Regions from separate parts of the Clostridium sp. Marseille-Q7071 genome, predicted to be linked through region 2. Evidence: a T-box and tRNA genes for the amino acid it is inferred to sense, from the RefSeq annotation. Region 2 holds a T-box; the other regions hold tRNA genes.
What was found. A T-box is a leader RNA that pairs with one kind of tRNA and senses whether it is charged. The one in region 2 lies ahead of trpS (tryptophan--tRNA ligase), so its partner is inferred to be a tRNA-Trp.
Positions count from the first base shown of each region.

Region 1: it encodes a tRNA-Trp, which carries the amino acid that the T-box ahead of trpS (tryptophan--tRNA ligase) is inferred to sense. The anticodon was not compared.
Region 3: it encodes a tRNA-Trp, which carries the amino acid that the T-box ahead of trpS (tryptophan--tRNA ligase) is inferred to sense. The anticodon was not compared.

Region 1 covers NZ_CBCOPR010000001.1:203,053-210,453, forward strand. The annotation lists gene ACWPW7_RS00910 (TetR/AcrR family transcriptional regulator) at 1-143, shown strand, start outside; gene ACWPW7_RS00915 (alpha/beta hydrolase) at 260-1,183, shown strand; gene ACWPW7_RS00920 (GNAT family N-acetyltransferase) at 1,540-1,962, shown strand; gene ACWPW7_RS00925 (GNAT family N-acetyltransferase) at 2,077-2,589, opposite strand; tRNA gene ACWPW7_RS00930 (tRNA-Trp) at 3,414-3,489, opposite strand; gene ACWPW7_RS00935 (CBS domain-containing protein) at 3,805-4,425, opposite strand; gene ACWPW7_RS00940 (HD-GYP domain-containing protein) at 4,685-5,962, shown strand; gene tsaE (tRNA (adenosine(37)-N6)-threonylcarbamoyltransferase complex ATPase subunit type 1 TsaE) at 6,090-6,551, shown strand; gene tsaB (tRNA (adenosine(37)-N6)-threonylcarbamoyltransferase complex dimerization subunit type 1 TsaB) at 6,548-7,255, shown strand; gene rimI (ribosomal protein S18-alanine N-acetyltransferase) at 7,248-7,401, shown strand, end outside.
Region 2 covers NZ_CBCOPR010000001.1:1,899,833-1,907,233, reverse strand. The annotation lists gene ACWPW7_RS08815 (peptide chain release factor 3) at 1-149, opposite strand, end outside; gene ACWPW7_RS08810 (AAA family ATPase) at 632-1,219, opposite strand; gene trpS (tryptophan--tRNA ligase) at 1,328-2,326, opposite strand; T-box leader at 2,393-2,632, opposite strand; gene ACWPW7_RS08800 (desulfoferrodoxin) at 2,685-3,062, opposite strand; gene ACWPW7_RS08795 (hypothetical protein) at 3,632-3,859, shown strand; gene ACWPW7_RS08790 (VOC family protein) at 4,004-4,381, shown strand; gene ACWPW7_RS08785 (GH36-type glycosyl hydrolase domain-containing protein) at 4,462-7,401, opposite strand, start outside.
Region 3 covers NZ_CBCOPR010000001.1:175,875-183,275, forward strand. The annotation lists gene ACWPW7_RS00760 (extracellular solute-binding protein) at 1-549, opposite strand, end outside; gene ACWPW7_RS00765 (ABC transporter permease) at 549-1,514, opposite strand; gene ACWPW7_RS00770 (ABC transporter ATP-binding protein) at 1,514-2,596, opposite strand; tRNA gene ACWPW7_RS00775 (tRNA-Trp) at 3,330-3,405, opposite strand; gene ACWPW7_RS00780 (HAD-IB family hydrolase) at 4,010-4,738, shown strand; gene ACWPW7_RS00785 (hypothetical protein) at 4,905-5,042, opposite strand; gene ACWPW7_RS00790 (hypothetical protein) at 5,072-5,767, opposite strand; gene ACWPW7_RS00795 (fluoroquinolone export ABC transporter permease subunit) at 5,781-6,458, opposite strand; gene ACWPW7_RS00800 (ABC transporter ATP-binding protein) at 6,455-7,306, opposite strand.

The sequences.
Region 1 (7,401 bases), 1.7 Mb from region 2:
GCTTTTATGCAATGGCCTCATTAATTTCTGCTACAATAGATGGTTTCTTAATTCAAAATATCCTTAAAATTAATGAAATACCTATAGAAACAATAACAAAATTCATTGTAGCAAATTACAATAGTGTATATAAAGAAAAATAGCTAATCAAAGATGAGTGATACATTTTCCATCAAATAAGAAGATAGGTTTCCATAATAGTTGGGATATTAAAATCTTCTAATTATTATTTTTATAAAATTAAAAGGGGATGATTACATTGGCATTAGGCAATTTTTATTTTGAGGATAAACTAGAAAAAGATATACATGTATATAAATGGACTCCAGAAGAATCAGAAATAAAAGGAGTAGTACAGATAGTTCACGGAATGGCTGAACACGCAGGAAGATATGATGATTTTGCAAGATTTCTAAACGAAAACGGGTATATCGTTTACGCTGATGACCATAGAGGTCATGGTAAAACAAGTCCTAATGAACTTGGATACATGGGTGAAGGTGATGTATTTCATCTTATGGTAGACAATCTTAAAGAATTAACAGATATAATAAAAAAAGAGAATCCTAAATTGCCTGTATTCTTATTAGGTCACAGCATGGGTTCCTTTATTTCTTTAAGATATAGTGAACTTTATGGCAGTGAGTTAAAAGCATTAATTTTATCTGGAAGTAATGGAAAACAAAATCTTAAATTTTCCTTTGGGACATTGGTAGCTAAAATGGAAATGAAGAAAAAAGGGCCTAAAGCTCCCGCTACTCTTATGGATAAATTAAGTTTTGGAAATTTTAATAGTAAATTTAAGCCTAATCGAACAAATTCTGATTGGCTTACAAGAGATACTAAGGAAGTGGATAAATATCTTGAAGATACTATGTGTGGCACTATACATTCCACATCATATTTTTATCATTTGTTAAAAGGACTTAAAAACAATTACAAACATGAAAATTTAAGTAAAATACCTCCAAATTTACCTATATTATTAGTGGCAGGTAAAAAAGATCCTGTAGGATTAATGGGACAAGGCGTTAAAAGGCTTCAAAATAGTCTAAAAGATGTAGGCATTAAAAAAGTCGACATGAAGCTTTATGATAATGCAAGACATGAGATATTAAATGAAGTTAATAAAGAAGAAGTCTATGGTGATATATTAGAATTTTTAGATAGAAATCAAAAATAGCTTATGCAATTGAGAATTGACAATAGGCAATTACGAGCTTTTCACCCCTGGGGCCTATATGAAAATTATAAGTCTTAATTAACTTTAAAATAACTACAAAAATCTAACCTGCAGTTATATTATAAGTTAAACCCCTGAGGTGAAAAAACTAATTTTAATCTCAATTTTCTATTTACAGATTTCCATTGATTAACTCTCTTTTCAATTTACTTGCCATATTCTATTCATTACTTATAATGTATTTTGTATTTTCATATGTAGTATAATAATTTAAAATATATATCTAAATACAAACTATAAATTTAAGAAGAGACATTTAAATATTTAAGAAAATATTTAAAATTAGGAGGAATCTTATGGATTTTAGAATTCAATATGACTGCTTAAATATAGATTGGAATTACGTATCTGAAACTTTAAAAAGAGTTGGAATGGCATATTTTGAAGGCGAGATACATAAAAAAGCTTTTGAGAATAGCCATGCAGTTGTATTTGTTTTTGATGATGATACTTTAGTTGGTTTTGGTCGTGCTATTTCCGATGGAGTCTATCAAGCTGCAATTTATGATATTGCTGTATTACCAGAATATCAAAGCAAAGGAATTGGAAGAATAGTTATAGATAATATTACCAAAAGCTTACCTCAATGTAATTTTATATTATATGCTTCACCTGGTAAGGAAGTATTCTATGAAAAAATGAATTTTAAGAAAATGAAAACAGGAATGGCATTATTTCTAAATCAAAAGAATATGCAAGAAAAAGGATTTACAGAATAATTAATCCACAATTGATATCTCTGTAAAAAGTTTAATTATTTTATAGAGATATCAATATAGTTATGATAATTGGGGTTATTAAAAATAACCCCTTTAATTTACGTCTTATTGATTTTAATTATTAAAATTTTCTGCCAAATTAGACAATGCTTCGTTATGCACTCTATAAACAGTCCATTCATCCATAGGAACTGCTCCTATCTGTTTATAAAACTTAATTGACGGCTCATTCCAGTCAAGACACCACCAGTCAAGTCTACCACAATTTCTATCTACAGCAAGCTTAGCTAAAAATGAAAGTAGTATTTTTCCAAATCCTTTTCCTCTCATTTCTGGCTTTACATATAAATCTTCTAAATAAATACCTGGTCGTCCCAAAAATGTTGAAAAATTGTGAAAAAACAATGCAAAACCTACTGGTTTACCTTCATATTCTCCAATTACAACTTCTGCTACCTTACGTTCAAATAATGATTCTTTTAAAATTTCTTCTGTAGCAACAACCTCATGTAATAATTTCTCATAATCTGCTAATTCCTTAATAAACTCTAGAACTAAAGGAATATCTTTCTCTTCCGCAAATCTTAAATTAAAATCTTTTACTTTAGTATTAATTAAAGTACTCATACTTTACCTCCTAATAATTAAGTATAATCTCTATAAATATATTAAATTATAGATTGTACATAAATGATTATAACATGAATTTGAAATAAAAAGAATATTCGGGATTATTGTCTTATGCTGTCATATATTAATGAAACAATAATTAATATAGAATTTTAAAAATATTTGCTCTATTATATAATTTTCTATACTAATATAAACAATGACCTATAGATATATCAGCTCTAAAATTAATATACATGAAAATAATTGGTCTTTTTTAGTATCATAGCTGAAACTGTTGAATTCACAACTCACAGTTCACAATTCACAATTGTGGATATTTCTCAGCAAGAGCTGAGAAATTTAGAATTGATTTATTTTTAAAGTAATATAGTCGCTTTTTATGAAAAATTAGCAGCTGTAGTTTCTCCATAGTACTAGTTAAGTTTATTAGTATTATTCCGAGCTATACTGCATCTCGGGGAAACCCTTATACAATTGAGAATTGGCTATTGAGAATGAAGAATTTTTGATACTTTTCCTTTATTGGAAGAAGTCTTTAATTGATTTATTTTTAAAGTGACATAGTCACTTCTATAAAAAAATCTATTAAAGAAATTAGTTTGATTAAAACTAATTTCAACCTTAATTGTGAATTTTGAATTGTGCATTATCTTAAGTTGTGAATTAAAATACTTAAGGGTGTAGCTATATTCAACTATACATCAATTTTTAAGGTAGCATATCTATATATAGAAATATACCTGTTCTAAAATTAAATAACTTATATTGATTTTCTAATAAAATAAAAGAACTCAGTAAAACAAAGTTTACTGAGTTCTTGGCAGGGGCAGCAGGACTCGAACCCGCAACCAATGGTTTTGGAGACCACTACTCTACCAATTGAGCCATACCCCTATAACGAGATTAATTATATCACATTCTTTTTATAAATACAATATGAATTTTATTAAAGTGATTTATCCAATTTTACAAAATTACTTCCGCTTTCAAATGAAAAATTTAAATTCATTTCTTATAAATTTTTTATAGTTTCTTAAAAAATAACAATCCAGTATGTTAGCCTATTTTCCATTATACTACGTTATCAAATCCTTCTCATAGCATCACTACGAACAAACCCTAACGCTTTATATTATATAAAATAGGCTAACCTCTTTATCTTGTTATTTTTTTTAAACTCCTAATTTAAGCTTATCCATATTTTAATTATTATTGCACATTAAAACCTGAGGATTTAACTTTTGATAATATCTCATCAAAGTTTTCTGTTCTAACCCTTACCACAATTTCTTTAACTTCTGTTTTGCTCTTTGGATCTACAACAACAAAACTTATTATGTCTCCTTTATTTTCAGTAATAATCTTAGATAGTTTTGATATTTGTCCTGGAATATCATGTGCTATGATTGCTAAACGATGTCCTTTATTTAATCCAAATAGTTCAGTAAATTGATGGAATATTCCATAGTGAGTTACTATACCTTTAAAATCTCCACGTTCATCTACAACTGCTATAAATGAAACACTTCTAGTTTCTAAGAAGTGTGCTGCTTCTTCAACTTGTTCCAATGGTTTTATTGTTGGTACATCAGTTCTCATAACGTTTTCTACTAAAAAATCAGAAAGTAAACATTCTCTTTCTACACATTTCTCATAATAATAAGTGTATATTTTTTCTTTTGATATAGCTCCAATAAACTTATTTTCTTCTGCAACTGGAATTGATAAAAATCCATGCTCTTCCATAAGTTCTAACGCCTCACCTATTGTCATTTTTGGCGTAACAGTTATAAGTTTATCTCTTGTCAACATTAAATTGCTTACAAACATTGTTTATCCCTCCTTGTATTAAGGTACTCATGAATATTATATATCAATTATTAGAATTTTTAAATATTTCCTAAGTATTTTTATCGTTATAATATATAATTATAATAAAATGTTCATTAATTGGTACTCTCTATGATAATATATTTATATAAGTTTAGTTTTTTTACATAAATATAGTTTGATTTGAGTAAATATTTAATATAGGATACGGCATCTTTCAATTGTTATTTTCCCCCAGATGCCTAAGTGGGGTTGATTTATGAAAATTAGTTTAAATAAAATAGTTCACGCACTTTCAATTGCTCTTGATTTAGCTATGGTTAATTCTGATATGGGATTAAAAATGATGGAAGATATAGATAGTAATAATAGCACTAAGTTGAAATTTTCTCATCATTCTAATCGAACAACTTATATTTCATTAAGAATAGGTAAACAGTTACAGTTAAGTGATGAATCATATAAAAACTTATATATATCAGCTATGCTCCATGATATTGGATGTCAAGGTATTTTTGATAAAGCTCATACCTTTAAAGAATATATAAAAGAGCACTGTATTGAAGGTGCTAATATGATATTAAAAATCCCTATGTTTATCCATATGTATGATATCATTTTATATCATCATGAAAATTATGATGGTAGTGGAGCAATGAAACTGAAAAATTATTTAACTCCTATTGAAAGTCAAATCATAAGACTAGCAGATTCTGTAGAAATTTTATATGATGAAGCTATACCTTTTTATATGCAGAAAGATAAAATAATAGAATATGTTAAGAAAAATGAAGGAATAATTTTTTCTCCTAAAATAGTAAAGGCATTTTTAGAGATATGTCCTGCTGAAAGTTTTTGGCTAGATATAAACAATACACCTTTCTTTCCTTTTATATTACAAGATATTTTACCTAAAGATATTACTTATGTTACTTTAGAAGAATTTGAATATATAGCAGATATTTTTGCTTCTATAATAGACAATAAAAGTTCTTTTACTGCAAGCCACTCTAGAGGTATTGCAAACCTTGCTTATGAGGTTTCAAAGCATATTGGATATAGTGATTCTAAATGCTTAAAGATGAAAATTGCAGGACTTTTGCATGATATAGGAAAGGTGGCTATTCCTAATGATATTTTAGATAAAAATACCTCACTAACTAATGAGGAATTTTCAATTATTAAATCTCATACCTATTACACAAAGCTAATATTAGATAGAATTGAGGAAATATCTGATATATGTGATTGGGCTTGTAATCATCATGAAAAACTTAATGGTGAAGGATATCCTAGAAAATTAAAAGCTGAAGAAATCTCTGAAGAAGCTAGAATAATAGGAGTTTGTGATATTTATCAAGCTTTAACAGAGGATAGGCCTTATAGAAAAGGAATGTATATGTATGAAGCATTTAGTATACTAGATGATATGGCTAGCAATGGATTTATATGTAAAAAAGCAGTTAAGCATATGAAAGATACTTTAATTGCTAAGGCTCAAAAAAATTCTACTAATGTGCCTTCAGAAAATAATTAGTTATTTTTCAAAGACATTTTAATAATATTTATTTTTAGTTATAGTTTACAACTACTATGGCAATACTTTGTCTATTGCCTTTTCTTTTTATTGCTTTTGGGCTAAAATATTAAATGAGGTGAACTTAATGGAATTTATCGTTAATACTATAGAAGAGACAGAAGGACTAGGTGTTCAAATAGGTAAGCTTTGCAATAGTGGGGATATTATCTGCCTTATAGGTGATCTAGGTACGGGTAAAACTCACTTAACAAAAGGTATTGCAAAGGGACTAGATATACAGGACAACATTACAAGTCCTACATTTAATATAGTTAATGAATATGATAATGGGAGATTAAAATTTTACCATTTTGATGTTTATAGAGTTAATGATTCTGACGAAATTGCAGCCATTGGCTTTGATGAATATATTTTTGGTGATGGAGTTAGTGTTATTGAATGGGCAAATTATATTGAAGAATTAATCCCTGAAGATAGTCTAACAATTGTTTTAGAAAAAATTCCACAATTAGGCTCTTGTTGCAGAAGAGTCACTATAAATTATACTGGTTTAAGATATGACTATATAAAGGAGTTAACACTATGAGAATTTTAAGCTTAGATTGTGCAACAGAATGTGCTACTGTAGCTATATTAGAAGATGATAAATTAATTGGAGAAATAAACTTTAACTATAAAAAACAACATTCTGTAATTCTTATGCCAATGATAGATGAGGTTTTAAAAAATACCTCATTAAATATAAATGATATAGATGGATTTGTAGTTTCTAAAGGTCCTGGTTCTTTCACTGGTCTTAGAGTTGGTATGGCTACTATTAAAGGGTTGGTTCAAGCTTCTAAAAAACCTTTTATAAGTGTTTCTACACTGGACGGTTTAGCAAATAACTTATTCTATGCTAATGGACTTATATGCCCTATTATGGATGCTTTAAGAGGAAATGTATATACTGCCCTATACAAATTTGAAGATAACAATCTTATATCATTAACTGAGCCTATGGTAATTTCTCTTGATGAGCTTATAACTACTTTAAAGGAAAAAGATGAATCTATATATTTCATAGGTGATGGAACTTATAAATTTAAAGAAAAGCTTTCTAATGAATTAGAAAATATTAATTTCGCTCCATCCCATCTAAATTTAGCAAGAGCAGCTTCTTTAGGACAAATAGGCATAAAATATTTAAGTGATGGAATACAAGATGATATATATGCTACTGCTCCAATTTATTTAAGACTTTCTCAAGCAGAAAGAGAATATGAAGAGAGAATGAAAAGTAATGGATAGTCTATATACTGAATTAATGAATGCTAAGACTACTAAATATGTTCAAGAAATATCATCATTAAGCTTTCCTATTCCTTGGAGTTTACAATCCATTGAAAAAGAATTAACTAATAAATTTGCTCGCTATGTAACTTTAAAAAATAATG
Region 2 (7,401 bases):
GCTGTTTTCCTAGCTTTAACAGACCCTGCAAGTCTAATAGCTCCTCCATATAAAAGTAACTTTTCTGTAAGTGTAGTCTTACCAGCGTCAGGGTGAGAAATTATAGCAAAGGTTCTTCTTTTTTCAATTTCTTTTATGTAATCGCTCAAAAGTACCGCTCCTTTATTTAAATATATTAACTATTTTATCCTAAATCTTCACAAAATATATAAATTTAAAGTTTTATAAATATCCATATAACTATTATTGTAAAGAAAAATTTAACTATAATAAATTGAAACAATTTAAAATAAACTTTTAATTAATTATATAAATATTTTAAAATAAAACTATAATTTATTGTATATTATTATCACTTTAATCTTTAGTAAAATTAGCTAAGTTAATAAAATTTTTATAAGATTTAGGCTATGTTCTGTAAATAAACCTACCTTATATAATATCATATTGATTTGTATAAAACAATTTTTAAAAATATTTTTTAGTTAAGATATAGATGTACTACTTTCCAATTTAATCTATACATTTTATAATTACATTATTGAATTCTTTAAATTTCTACCTTATACAATTGAAAATTGACAATAAAGAATTAAAATAAAAAAGACATTTAGTGACTAAAATATAGTCTCTAAATGCTTTCTCCCGCAACTTCTGAAGTTGCACCTTTTATCCCAATTATGTCTAATATTTGTTTCGCTCTTTCTCTAGTGTTTCCCGTTAATTTAATATACGGTACAGACTCTACATCTAAAAACTGTTTAATAGCTTCATCTACTTTGCTGGCAGTTTCTTCATCTTGCCATCTAACTCCATCTTTAGAGTATCCAAATTCTCGTCCTACATAAAATATATAATCGTATTTTGAAATATCTCTAATTGCAAGGCCATAAAGATCTTTTAATATCTCTATTTCTTTTACAGTGCGTTTTTTATCACCTAACATAAACCTTGCATATATGTATGGAACAAAAGTAGCATAATCAGTAATAGCATACTCAAAAATTTCTAGCTCTTCTTCTAACTTAGCTTGGCCTAAATATATACCATATTGTTCAGAGATAGTTTCAATCATACCCTTTTCTCTTAAATATTCTGTACTATATTCTGCCGCACAGCCTACATCTAATCCTAATATTTTCATATCAACATATAATTGTTGTATAAGTGTAGTCTTTCCACATCTTGGTCCACCCAAAACTGCTATTCTAGTAGTCATTGCTTATGACCTCCAAATATTTTAATTGCATAGTAAATTATAGCAATTTACTATGCAATTTTCAACATTTTACTTAGATATGAAGCAAAATCTCTTAAATAAATCTAATTATCTTGGTATAAGTCCAATCTTTTTCTGCATTTTTCTTAATGTCTTTGTAGCTACATAATTTGCTTTTTCTGAACCTTTTTTATATATTTCTTCAAGATAATCCTTGTTTTCTAGAAGCTCTTTAACTTTTTTTTGAACTGGCTCAAGCTCAGAAATTATTGCTTCTCCTACATCCTTCTTAAATTCTGCATATCCTAAACCTTCATATTTCTTCTCTATTTCTTCCATTGTCATTCCTGTTATAGTGCTTAGAATGGTCATTAAATTTTTAACTCCTAATTGGTCATCATTATATTTAACTACACCTAAGCTATCTGTAACAGCTCTAGAAATTTTCTTTCTTATAACCTCAGGTGGATCCATAATTAATATATATCCATTTGGATTATTTTCAGATTTAGACATTTTCTTCTCTGGATTTTGTAAATCCATTATTTTAGCTCCAGTTTTACCTACATAAGCTTCAGGTATTACAAAAGTAGGACTGTATAGCCTATTAAATCTTTCAGCTAAATCCCTAGCAAGTTCTAAATGTTGTACTTGATCAACTCCTACAGGCACCACATCTGTTTGATATAAAAGCACATCTGCTGCCATAAGCACTGGATAGTTAAATAATCCAGCACCTATACTTTCTCCACTATTCTTAGATTTATCTTTATATTGAGTCATTCTGCTAAGCTCTCCCATATAACTATTACAAGTTAAAAGCCAAGATGCCTCACAATGAGCTGGTACATGTGACTGAATAAATAGTGTATTAGTATCTGGATTTATGCCTGCCGCTATATAAATTGCTAAAATTTCTAAAGTTCTTCTTCTAAGCTCTGCTGGACTTTGTGATACCGTAATTGCATGTAAATTAACTACACAAAAATAACATTCATATTCCTCTTGAAGTTTAGTCCAATTCTTAATAGCTCCTAAATAGTTGCCTAATGTTAAATCTCCTGAAGGTTTTATTCCACTAAATATAACCTTTTTTTTGTCTTCCATAAAACTTCCTCCTTTATCTTTTAAAATTATTCCCTAAATTAAATAAAAAAGCCCTATGGAAAAATTCCATAGGGCGCTATCATACGCGGTGCCACCTAAATTCAAAACTAATTAATTTAGTCTTCTTTATCAGATACATTATAATATCTTACCTCTATAACGGGAGGTTCACGTCAAAGACTACTTTAAGTTCATCTTGAATCTCAAAGACCCATTCAGCTTAAGCATAATTATGATAATTCCACCATCTATCACTCTCTTTAAATCTGTTTTTTAAGCTTACTTACTTCTTTTCAACGATTTTATTAATTTTCTTTTTATATATGATATGACATTAAGCAGATAATGTCAATAGTTTTTATGATTTCCACAATCCGTGCAAATTACAATATTCTCTTGCGTATAAAACTTTATCCAGAGTTGTGCTAAAAACAGCTTCTGGTTTTTCATCAACGCTTAAATATTTTCTGTAAACTCTATCTTCTGTATGAAGTTCTATCCACTCAATATGATGTTCTGGTGTCATTGGATGCTCTACTGAACCTATTCTAACAACAACTTTTCCATCCACTTCTTCTAACACAGGAACATGCTTTTCATTAGCTGCATCAGTAGTATTTTCTTTTTTAAGAGTCATAGGTTTACCACAGCAAACTAAACTACCTCCAGCAGCATGTACAACCTCTATCATATTTCCGCAAATATCACATTTATAAACTTGTCTTAATTCTGTCATATTAATTCCTCCTTATTTAATAAAAATTGTAACTATATAAAGAAATAACTAGTCAAAGATGCCAAGTATATTTTCCGTCATGCATATATATATTCCAATAGTAGTTAGATTATCATCCATCCTAAAGACATAACATACCACGAAATAAATGTGCATACTGATCAGTTATTTTTTATATGCTAAAATACTAGTACTTACTATACTGCAATTTGTATTAAAGCCATATTTATAACAATTGTCATAAATATGGATAAAATTACAAATTCTCTAATTTTAGTATCATTAATTATCTTATTCTACAAAAAGAAATATTCTCCTTTTAATTCTATAATTTATCCAAAATATATTTAGTATTATTTTTTATATTGTACGCAAAATAACTGTAAGAGTCTGAAATAAAATAACTAGTTAAAAATGATAGTAATATTTTATATCAGGTTAAAAGTTAACTTACATTGATAAGTTCTATCCACGTTATAGGTGGTGTGACAGAAAGTAAATTAATATAATGACTAGCTTTTTTGAAAAATACTTAAATTAAATCATATTTATATAAGGGAGTGATTTTTATGGCGAAGAGGAAAAAAAACTCTTATGGACCAAATGAACGCGAATTTTTAGAAGCACCATTAAAAGAAGTTAGAGCTTATTCATTAAAAGATTATACAAAGCTTCCTGATAATGTAAGAGATAATATTGTATCAAATAATATCTCCAATCAAGAATTCGACTATACTTATAATAGTGGTTCAGATATACCTGGTTTTAAATCTGAAAAAACTTTAAAGAAAAAATAATTTATTTTAAATGCCTTAACCTAGCTTTTAAAGCTAGGTATTTTTATATGGTGAAAAATTCAAAAAATTGTTATAATCAAAATATAAGGAAATTAAGAATGTATACCATAAAATTTAAAATATTTAGTTTTAGGAGGAAAGTACATGATAAAATCTATTTACCCAACAATTTTTGTAAAAGACATGGAAATATCTACAAATTTCTATAAAAAGCTTTTAAATCTTAAAGAAAAAAGAAATTTTACTCCTCAACCTAATGTACACATAATAATATTAGGTGATGAAAACAATAACCTTATTGAATTTATAAAAAATAATAATATAAACTCTGAAAGCTCATCTAAGTCTAATATGTCTGTAATAGTTCATGTTGAAAATATAGATAAAATGTTAGATATTATTAAAAGTGAAAATATTGAAATCTTACAGGGACCTATAACTACAGATTTAGGCGCTAAAATCATATTTGTAAAGGATATGGATGGAATCACCATTGAACTTATAGAAGAAGATTTTAACTAAAAAAACGTGGTTAACCACCACGTTTTTTTAGTTAATAGTTTATAGTTAAATGTTAACTTATTATTTTTTTAAAAAATGTATTAATTATAAGTTACTTCTATATTATATTGTCCTTCATCAAAATAAGGGATAAAATTATCTTCAATTTTTTTATTATTAAGATAAATACTCTTTTTGTCACCTTTTTTAATCCTAATATTATAAATAGCCTTATTAAACTTATATTGTATTTCATATTGCTCCCAAGGTAAAGAGCTGCAAGGATTTATAGTGAATCCTTTCCCATCTTTAATAGAAAATCCTAAAATTCCCTCAATAGCTACTTTATACATCCATGAAGAAGTTCCTGTGTACCAACTCCAACCACCTCGACCTACATGAGGCTCAACAGAATAAACATCTGCCGTCATTACATAAGGCTCTGTTTTATAAATTTCTGTGGATAAATAATCACTACTATGATTTATAGGATTAATCATGTTAAAGAGTTTTATCGCAATATCGCATTTACCCATTTTAGCAAAAGCCAGTATTGCCCAAGTAGCAGCATGAGTATATTGACCTCCATTCTCCCTAACTCCTGGTATATATCCTTTAATATATCCTGGCTCAAGTTTTGATTTCTTAAAAGGAGGAGTTAATAATAATATCATTCCCTTATCTTCTCTTACTAAATATTTATAAAGATTATTCATAGCTTCTTCTGCTCTTTCTTTATCTCCAGCCCCAGAAATAACAGACCAGGATTGACTTAGTGAATCTATTCTACACTCTTCATTATAAGATGATCCCAATGGAGTACCATCATCAAAGTAAGCCCTTCTATACCACTGTCCATCCCATCCATTTTCCTCTAGAGATTTTTTTATAAACTGCTGTATTTCATCATATTTTTTATAAGATTTATCATCATCTTTAAAGCTACAAATATTTTTAAAGCTGTTTAAGATACTATATAAAAACCATGCAAGCCAAACACTTTCTCCTTTTCCTTTATTGCCTACGGTACTCATTCCATCATTCCAGTCACCACTACCCATTAATGGTATATTATGTTCTCCAAATTTTAATGATTTTTCTATAGCCCTTAAGCAATGTTTATATAAACTTTCTTTTAACTCCGATCTAGGTGAAATTCTATATCTTTCATCTTCACCTTCTCTAAGTTCTTCATCTTTTAAATAGTATATTTCTTCATCTAAAATACTATAATCTCCTGTTTTATCAATATAATCACTAACTACATAAGGAAGCCATAATAAATCATCACTAAACCTAGTTCTAATTCCACTATCTATAATTGGATGCCACCAATGTTGTACATCTCCTTCTTCAAATTGTCTTGAAGCAGCATAGAGAATTTGATTTTTAGTAATTTTATGATCTAAATAGCATGTTGCCATAACATCTTGAAGCTGATCTCTAAAGCCAAATGCTCCTCCACATTGATAAAATGCAGTTCTAGCCCATAGCCTACAACATATAGTTTGATACATGAGCCATCCATTTATCATTATATCAAAGCTTTTATCTGGAGTATTAACCTGAAGTGTATTTAAACGTATATTCCAATAATCTTTTACTTCTTTTAAGGAAGCATTTACATTTTCTATACTTCTATACTTTTCTATGGTTTTCTCTAAAACTTCTCTACTCTCTTCAGCTCCAAAAATAATGACAACTTCTTTTTCTTCATTTTCTTTAAGTTTAATAGTGGCCATTGATGCCAAACAAGGATCTAATCCTCCTCCATAGGTACCTCTTAGCTCCTTATATTTCATAGCTCTAGGATTTGAAATGTTACCTTCTTCTCCTAAAAACTCAACTTTATCTCCACTAAAAGATATCTGTTCTTCTCCGTTAATAGTTAAATAACATATAGTATCTTTAAATGGTGTATTATAAGAATTCTTACTGGATATATATGACTTGTCATTATCTATTTCAGTAAAGATTTTTTTGTAAGTATTTTCTCTAACAACACCCATAGTTAATTCTGCATAATAGGCTACACGTAATTCTCGTTCATAATTTTCATTGTTCTTAAGTTTTAATTTTATGAGCTTTGCATTTTCATCTATAGGTACAAACATTGTAGTTTCAGAAGTTATTCCAAAATTATAATGGACAAATTTAGAGTAACCAAAACCATGTTCAATTATATAAGTTTTATTATCTCTTATAGGCTTTGGTGTTGGGCTCCAAACTTCCTGGCCATCACTAATATATATACATTCACTGCAATAATCTACAATATAATCATTGTTCCATATGGTTAACTTATTTTCCCTACTATTTTTAAACCAAGTATAAGATGTTCCACTCTCAGACACTAAAAATCCAAAATTAGGATTACTTATTACATTTATCCAAGGTGCAGGGGTATTCTGATTATCTTTAAGTATAATAGTATAATTTTTCCCATTATCTCCAAAGCCACCATATTGGTTAAAATACTCTAGTTGTGGAGTTTTAATATCTATATCTTCCTTATAGTTATATCTTTTCTTCTCTTTTTTTGTATCATCCTCTAAAAAGACTATTTTATTTTCCTTTTCCATATAATTTATTTGTGAAGCTAAAGTTCCCTTATCGCCCTGAACAACTACAGAAGATATCGCTTTAAACAAGTTTATATCTTCTTCAGGTATAGTTGATGAAAGTAAAAATACTCCACCTTTTTTATTCTCTAGATACTTCAAGTTAGTTGAAGATATTAAATCTCTTATACTTTTTTGAAGAGGAAGTTTATAACTTATAGGTTCTAAATTTAATATTACTAAATCAAAAAATATATGTTTTCTTCTTAGATAACTATGAGCATCGATAATTTGCCTTACAATATCTATGTGTTTTTCTTGTTCTACCACTACTAAAACCATAGGTATATCGCCAGATATTCCATATCCCCATAAATCTCTTTGCCCTTTATTGAGCTTTATAATATATTTTTCTCTTTCTCTATAGCTAGAATTTAAAAATAATATTTTTGATGCTAATTGCTGATATAAATTTCCTTG
Region 3 (7,401 bases), 1.7 Mb from region 2:
TATTACTGGCAATGTAACCTTAGTTAAGGTCTGCCAAGGTGTAGCACCAAGATCTAGTGCAGCCTCTTCTAAAGCAATATCAAATCCGTCTAATCTTGCTCTAACCACTATAATAACATAAGCAATACAAAACGTTATATGCGCAAGTATTAAAGTTAATAATCCTGCTTCTAAATTAAGTAAGGAAAAAAAGGCAAGCATTGATATACCCATAACTATTTCTGGAATAACTACTGGAATATATAATAATCCTTCCATAACCTTTTTTCCCTTAAACTTATATCTATACATACCAATAGCAGCTAATGTACCTATAACTACTGCAAAAAAAGTACTCACAAAGGCTATAATTAAACTATTTTTTAGCGCCTCTAATATTTGAGCATTATTTAATAAACTTCTATACCAATCTAGTGTAAATCCCGACCATGTAGCATTTAATTTTGATTTATTAAAAGAAAATACTACTAAAACTAAAATTGGTAAATATAAAAATCCATATACTAAAGCTGCATATATTTTACTTAACAGATTTTTTTTCTTATCCATTAACTACTAACCTCCTCTGTGCCCTTTTTCGGTGTAGTTCCTTTAAAGTAAAGGCCAATAGCTATGAGCATTAGTATTATTACAATTACTGCTATAGCTGAACCAAATGGCCAGTCTCTGGAGGTTAGGAACTGATTTTTAATCAGGTTAGAAATAAGCATCGTCTTACTTCCACCCATTAAATCTGATATAAAGAAATAACCTAATGTTGGTATAAATACAAGCATACATCCTGCTACAATACCAGGCATAGTTAAAGGTAGAGTTATTTCTTTAAAAGTTTTATATGGTGAAGCACCAAGATCATTGGCAGCTTCTATATAACTCATATCTAATTTTTCTATAGAAGTGTAAATAGGAAGCACCATAAATGGTAGCATTATATAAAGCATTCCTATAAGCACAGCACCATCTGTATAAAGCATTTGTATTGGATTGGAAATAAGTCCAAATCTCATTAAATAGGTATTAATTACCCCTTCCGTTCTTAATAATATTATCCATGCATAGGTACGAACTAAAGAATTAGTCCAAAATGGAAGTATAACTAAAAGTAATAGAAGTCCTCTATATTTTTTATTAGCTCTTCCTATAAAATATGCAAATGGATATCCTATAATCAAACATCCTACAGTGGTACTAATAGAAATAATTAATGTCTTGATTAATATTTGTCCGTATATAGGAGATAATAATCTTTTATAATTGTCCAATGTAAAAGGTAACTGGATATCTCCATATTCACCTCTTGATAGAAAGCTAACTATTAGCACAAGAAGTAATGGAACAATAAAAAATGTAATTAACCATATGGCGACTGGACCTATGGTTTTAAATATTGGGGCAGACTTTAAAAATCTTCTCTTAAAACCCTCTTGACTTTCTAATGAAGCATTTTTATTTTCTGTCCTACGCAATAGCTTTCCAAGAAAGTTTGAAAAAGCCTTGCTAAGTTTACCCCACATTATTGTACCACCACTGCGTGTTTAGGATTCCATGTGGCAAACACGTATGGTTTATTATGGGCATCTAAGGAGTATACGTCACTTATAGGTTCTGATACAACGAACTCCATGCCATTTTTAGTAACAACAACGGTTTTAATAACCGAACCATTATAAATTCTCTCTTTAACATTTACCTTTATTCCAACCATTCCAATATCAACATTATTTGAAAGTTTAATTCTTTCTGGTCTAATTGCAAGACAAATTTCCTGTGCCATAGAAATCGGAGAATCACTTATTAGTATTTCTTCTCCAGCATCTTTATTTATAAGATATCTGTCTTCACCTTTTTCTAAAATTGTGCCTTCAAATAAATTAGTTTCACCAATAAAGTTTGCAACAAACTTAGTTCTTGGTTTTTCATAGATTTCTGCTGGAGTGCCAACATGTTCTATAACACCTTTATTCATAACTACAATCCTATCAGACATAGTTAATGCCTCTTCTTGATCGTGAGTTACATAAATAAATGTAATACCTAATTTCCTTTGAAGCTGTTTTAGCTCTAATTGCATTTGTTTTCTAAGTTTTAAGTCTAATGCTCCTAAAGGTTCATCTAATAAAAGCACTTTTGGATTATTTATAACTGCTCTTGCTATAGCAACCCTTTGCTTTTGCCCACCTGAAAGCTCATTTGGCATTCTATTTTCATAACCTTCAAGCTGAACCATTTTTAACATTTCACTTACTCTTGCTTTAATTTGGCTTTCTGATACATTTTTAACTTTTAAGCCAAAAGCTACATTTTCAAAAATATTCATATGAGGAAATAATGCATAACTTTGGAATACTGTGTTAACACATCTTTTGTATGCAGGTACTTTTGATACGTCTTCTTCATCTATAAAGATAGAACCTATACTTGGATCTTCAAATCCTGCTATCATTCTTAATGTTGTTGTTTTACCACACCCACTGGGACCTAAAATTGTTAAAAATTCTCCCTTCCTAATATCTAGAGAAACCTCTTTAACTGCTAAGGAATCACTTCCTACGAATCTTTTGCTAATACCTTCTAATTGAACCATTACGTCAATCAAGAAAATCACCCCTACCTTATATTGTTTGTTTATGTAAATTTAAAATTACTAACTTTATATAATTCACAATTTTAATTGCAAATCATCAATTTCCTTAAATCATGTTTTATAAAAATAAAAAACCCCTTGCATAAAAATTGCAGGGGTGTAGATTTCATAAGTATTTATCTCTTTGATAAAACTAGCTGTCTTTGTATATGGATTATAAATTACTTTATAAATTTAGGACAAACTCCAAAGCGTTAACCAACGTTATCTTAATATTGTTTAAACTACTTCTTTATTAAGATACTGTTGCTCCTATTTTCTCCATTAACCCCTCTTCTTTATTTATTTTAAATAATTGGTTTTTACTACTTATCGACTTATCCGTACTCATAATATCCCTCTTATCTCAAAATAAAATTCTTAATATTTATCTCTTAAATTTATAAAATGATAACCTATATAATAAAGCTATCAGCTTAGATTATACCAAAGCTATCAAGAAAATTCTACAATTTATTTATATTTATTTAATGTAAATTTAGACAATTGATTTACTTAACAATTATCTGATTAAGTCAAGTGATTTATAATATTATATTCTAGTATCTCTATAAATTTCATGTTTTTTATAAATACATAAAAATATCCCCCAAATTCAATTGAAGGACATTTTTAATATCTCAAATTTAAACGCTATAAATTATTTAACTACCCTAAAAAAGTTACCTAAAAAATATTAGGTATTTGGCAGGGGCAGCAGGACTCGAACCCGCAACCAATGGTTTTGGAGACCACTACTCTACCAATTGAGCCATACCCCTATAACGAAGATTATTTTATCATATTTTAGTATATATTGTCAATATAAATATGGTTCAGTATCTTTATATTTTAAAACAATTTACAACTTAATTTAATCCACAGTTCACAATGTAAAACTTAACTTAATTCACAATTCACAATTCAAAATTCACAATTGTGGATATTTCTCAGCAGAAGCTGAGAAATTTAGAATTAATTCTTAATTCCTATAATTTCTTCATAGTACTAGTTAAATTTATTAGTATTGCCCAAACTATACTGCACCTCAGTGGAACCCTTTCAGGGATTCACTACTGTCCCCCAGAGGTGGAGAGCCGGGAATTGTATTGCTAGTAAAAAAATTAATTTCAACATTAACTGCAAATTGTAAATCAAATAAGGAAGAAACTTCTATAAGATGAATTACAAATTGAATAGTTCTAATTTAAAACAATAAAAAGTACCAGCTTTTTGATGTATACATTAATTTTAAATTGGCATATCTATATATGTATATAAATATTAATATTTTAAAATAATGATTTATTTTTTGACATTATTTAATAATATGATACAATCTATTATTAAATATAAAAAAATTCAATATTGTTAGGAGTGAATACTATGGGAAATATCGCAGCATTTTTTGATATTGATGGAACAATATATAGAGAAGGTTTGATAACAGAAGTTTTTAAAAAGATAATAAAATATGAATTAGTAGAAGAAAAAAAATGGTATAGTGAAGTTAGACCATCTTTTATTAAATGGGATAAAAGACAAGGTGATTACGATACTTATTTGTTAAAAATGGTAGATATATATATAGAAGCTATAAAAGGTATAAGTAAAAATCATATAGATTACATTGCAAAAAAAGTAATAGAACAAAAAGGGGATAGAGTATATACATTTTCAAGAGAGAGAATAAGATGGCATAAAGAACAAGGTCATATAGTTATTGCTATATCTGGTTCTCCAATTGAGCTTGTAAGAGAGATGTCAAACAAATACAATATGGATGATTATAGAGGCTCAATATACTTGCTAGATGAAAATGAAACTTATACAGGTGACATAATACCTATGTGGGATTCTGAAAGTAAAGAAAAAGCATTGATGGAATTGAAAGAAAAATATAATATAGATCTTGAAAGAAGTTATGCATATGGTGATACATCTGGTGATTTTACTATGTTTAAGTCTGTAGGAATACCTTACTGTATAAATCCTACTAAGGAGCTTTTAACAAAAGTTATGGAGGATGAAGAAGTAAAGGATAAAATAAAAGTTATAGTTGAGAGAAAAGATGTAACTTATAACTTAAATATAGATAATATACAATTTTTATAATATTTTTAAAAAACTTTCTAGAGAATTTATCTGAGGTTTTGTTTTCACAAACCTAAAAGGCTTAAAAACTAGTAATGCTAAATGCTCAGCTACTAAGCCTTATAGGATTGTTCTACTTAACTCAGCTTCTTCTCTATATCTTAACTAAAATAACAATCAGTGAATACTACATTAAATTGAGTATTCGCTTTTTTAAAATATTAATTCTATTTTCTATTTCTTTAATTCTAGTAGCAAATCTTTCATGTAATTTAGGAATAATCTTATTTTCTCGCTCATCCTTTAGTAAAACTTTAAAAGTCATACAATAAATTTAAATTAATTCAAAAAACATTATTGGTTCACTAATTTTCTTCCTAATAAAAATATCCATGCTATATTTACAGCTAAACTAAAAACTAAAATCTTTCCATTTATATAGTTATTTCTTATTATTTCTAAACTATAATAATTAGGTATTATATAGGTTAGAAATTTTATTTTACTATCTATAAAATAATTTATTGCAGGTATAAACAATATAAAACTACAAAGCTTAGTTAATGTTAATCCTTGAAGTTTATTTTCTCCAAAAGCTCCCATAAAAATTGTAGTTATAGGTGCTAAAAGTGAGGTTAGAAATACTATTATAAAAATATTAATCATTCTAGCTTTTATTAAATTTGTAGTTATGAATAATATTAAGTTCATTATAAAACTAATGGCAAAAGGCATTGATAATCTGTATATTAAGTAATTTATTCTTTTAAGGGGTGTTACAGAAAAATATATTATTAAATTTTGATCTTTTTCATCTAATAATATTAATCCTACAAGTACTCCTATAAGAAAAGGTGTCATTATTAATGCCATCCACAGTATAAGAGCATAGTAATTGCTTAAAGACATTCTAAACTTACTCTCTATAAATTTAATTCCTATTGTACAAAATATAATTAATAATAATGGACAAGTAAAAGAAATTAAATACATAGGATCTTTATATATGTTTTTTAAATCTTCCTTTATTAAAATTAATAATTTTTTCATGTTTTCACCTACCCTAAACAAACTTATCTTTTAGAGTTATTTCTGCTAAATAATATAATACCATCATCCAAATTATAGAGATTAGAAAATATATAATATTAATTTCACTTCTATAAATAGCTCCTTCAATTAAGGCTATGGCTATATAAGTAGGAAATAGATTGAAAGGTCTAAAGCTTGTAACTTTAAAATAATTTAAAAGTGGAATTGCTATTAATATACCTACCAGTGTTGCTATTAAAAAATAGTGATTTAAAGTTTTTGAATACATCCCTGTTATTAATCCTATTAATGTAAAAATTATTGAGCTTACTACAACTACACTTGTTAATAAAATTATATTGAATTCTATTCCTTTAACTGTAAAAGTAATAATTAAGCTTACTATGACTGAAATAAGGCTTAAGGATATACATTTTGATATTATATACTCCTGTAATGTTAGTGGAGTTATAGATAACACTAAAGGTATACCTTGATTCCTCTCTAATAACACCATAGCTCCTACAAAGAAAAACCCTAAAAAAGTAGGATCTGAAAAAATTAAAAATATTAATGCCCTATTGGTGAAATTATTAGGTATTAATTGAAGGGCTAACATATAAATAGTAGAAATAAACCCATATACGAAATAAATGCCATTTTTATACTGAGACATAATATCATATTTTATGCTGTGTAAAATTCTCATACTAGAATCCTCCCTGTAACCTCTCTAAAAATTTCTTCTAAGGACGCTTCTAATGTATAAATCTTTTCCACTTCTTTATCGTTAATAATATGAATGAATTCCTTGTTTTCTCCTAAACACTTTAAGTTAAAATCCTTTTGCAGAATACCATTTTCTTTATATTCGACTCTAATTTTCTTATCTCCATATTTAAGCTTTAAATCTCTTGGGTTATCTATAAGTTTAATTTCACCATCTACTATAAATGCAACCCTATCACATATTTTTTCTGCAATGCTCATATTATGAGTAGTTAAAATTGTAGTTTTTCCTTCATGTTTTTTCTTTAGAATAATATCCTCAATCACCTTAGAATTATTTGGATCAAGGCCTGAAGTAGGCTCATCTAAAAATAATAATTCAGGATCATTTAAAAGTGCTCTACAAAAATTTAGTCTCATCTTCATACCCTTTGATAATTCTTCAACCTTTTTATGTCTATGACTTTCTAAGCCCACTATTTTTAGCAATTCTAAAATATTAGTGCAACTATTCTTATAAAGTTTATTAAAAAATTCTAAGTTTTCTATAGCGGTTAATTTCATATATAAATTAGGAAGCTCAAATCCTACTCCAATTTTCTCATAATATTCTCCATTACAATTTTTCACTTCTTGATTCATTACCTTAACAGTTCCTCTATAGTTTTTCATAAGTCCTAGAAGAATCTTTTGGACCGTACTTTTTCCTGCTCCTGATGGACCTAAAAATCCAAAAATTTCACCTCTTTTAATGTTAAAATTCATATTTCTGATACTGTCTTCTTTGCTACTTTTATATCGAAAATTTAAATTCTTAGCTTCTATCATAAACTTCCCTCCACAATAAAAGTCAATTGTTCGTTTTTGTTTTTTAATAAAACATACTGCAACTTTACAGTATGTTTTATTTGATTAATTTAAGT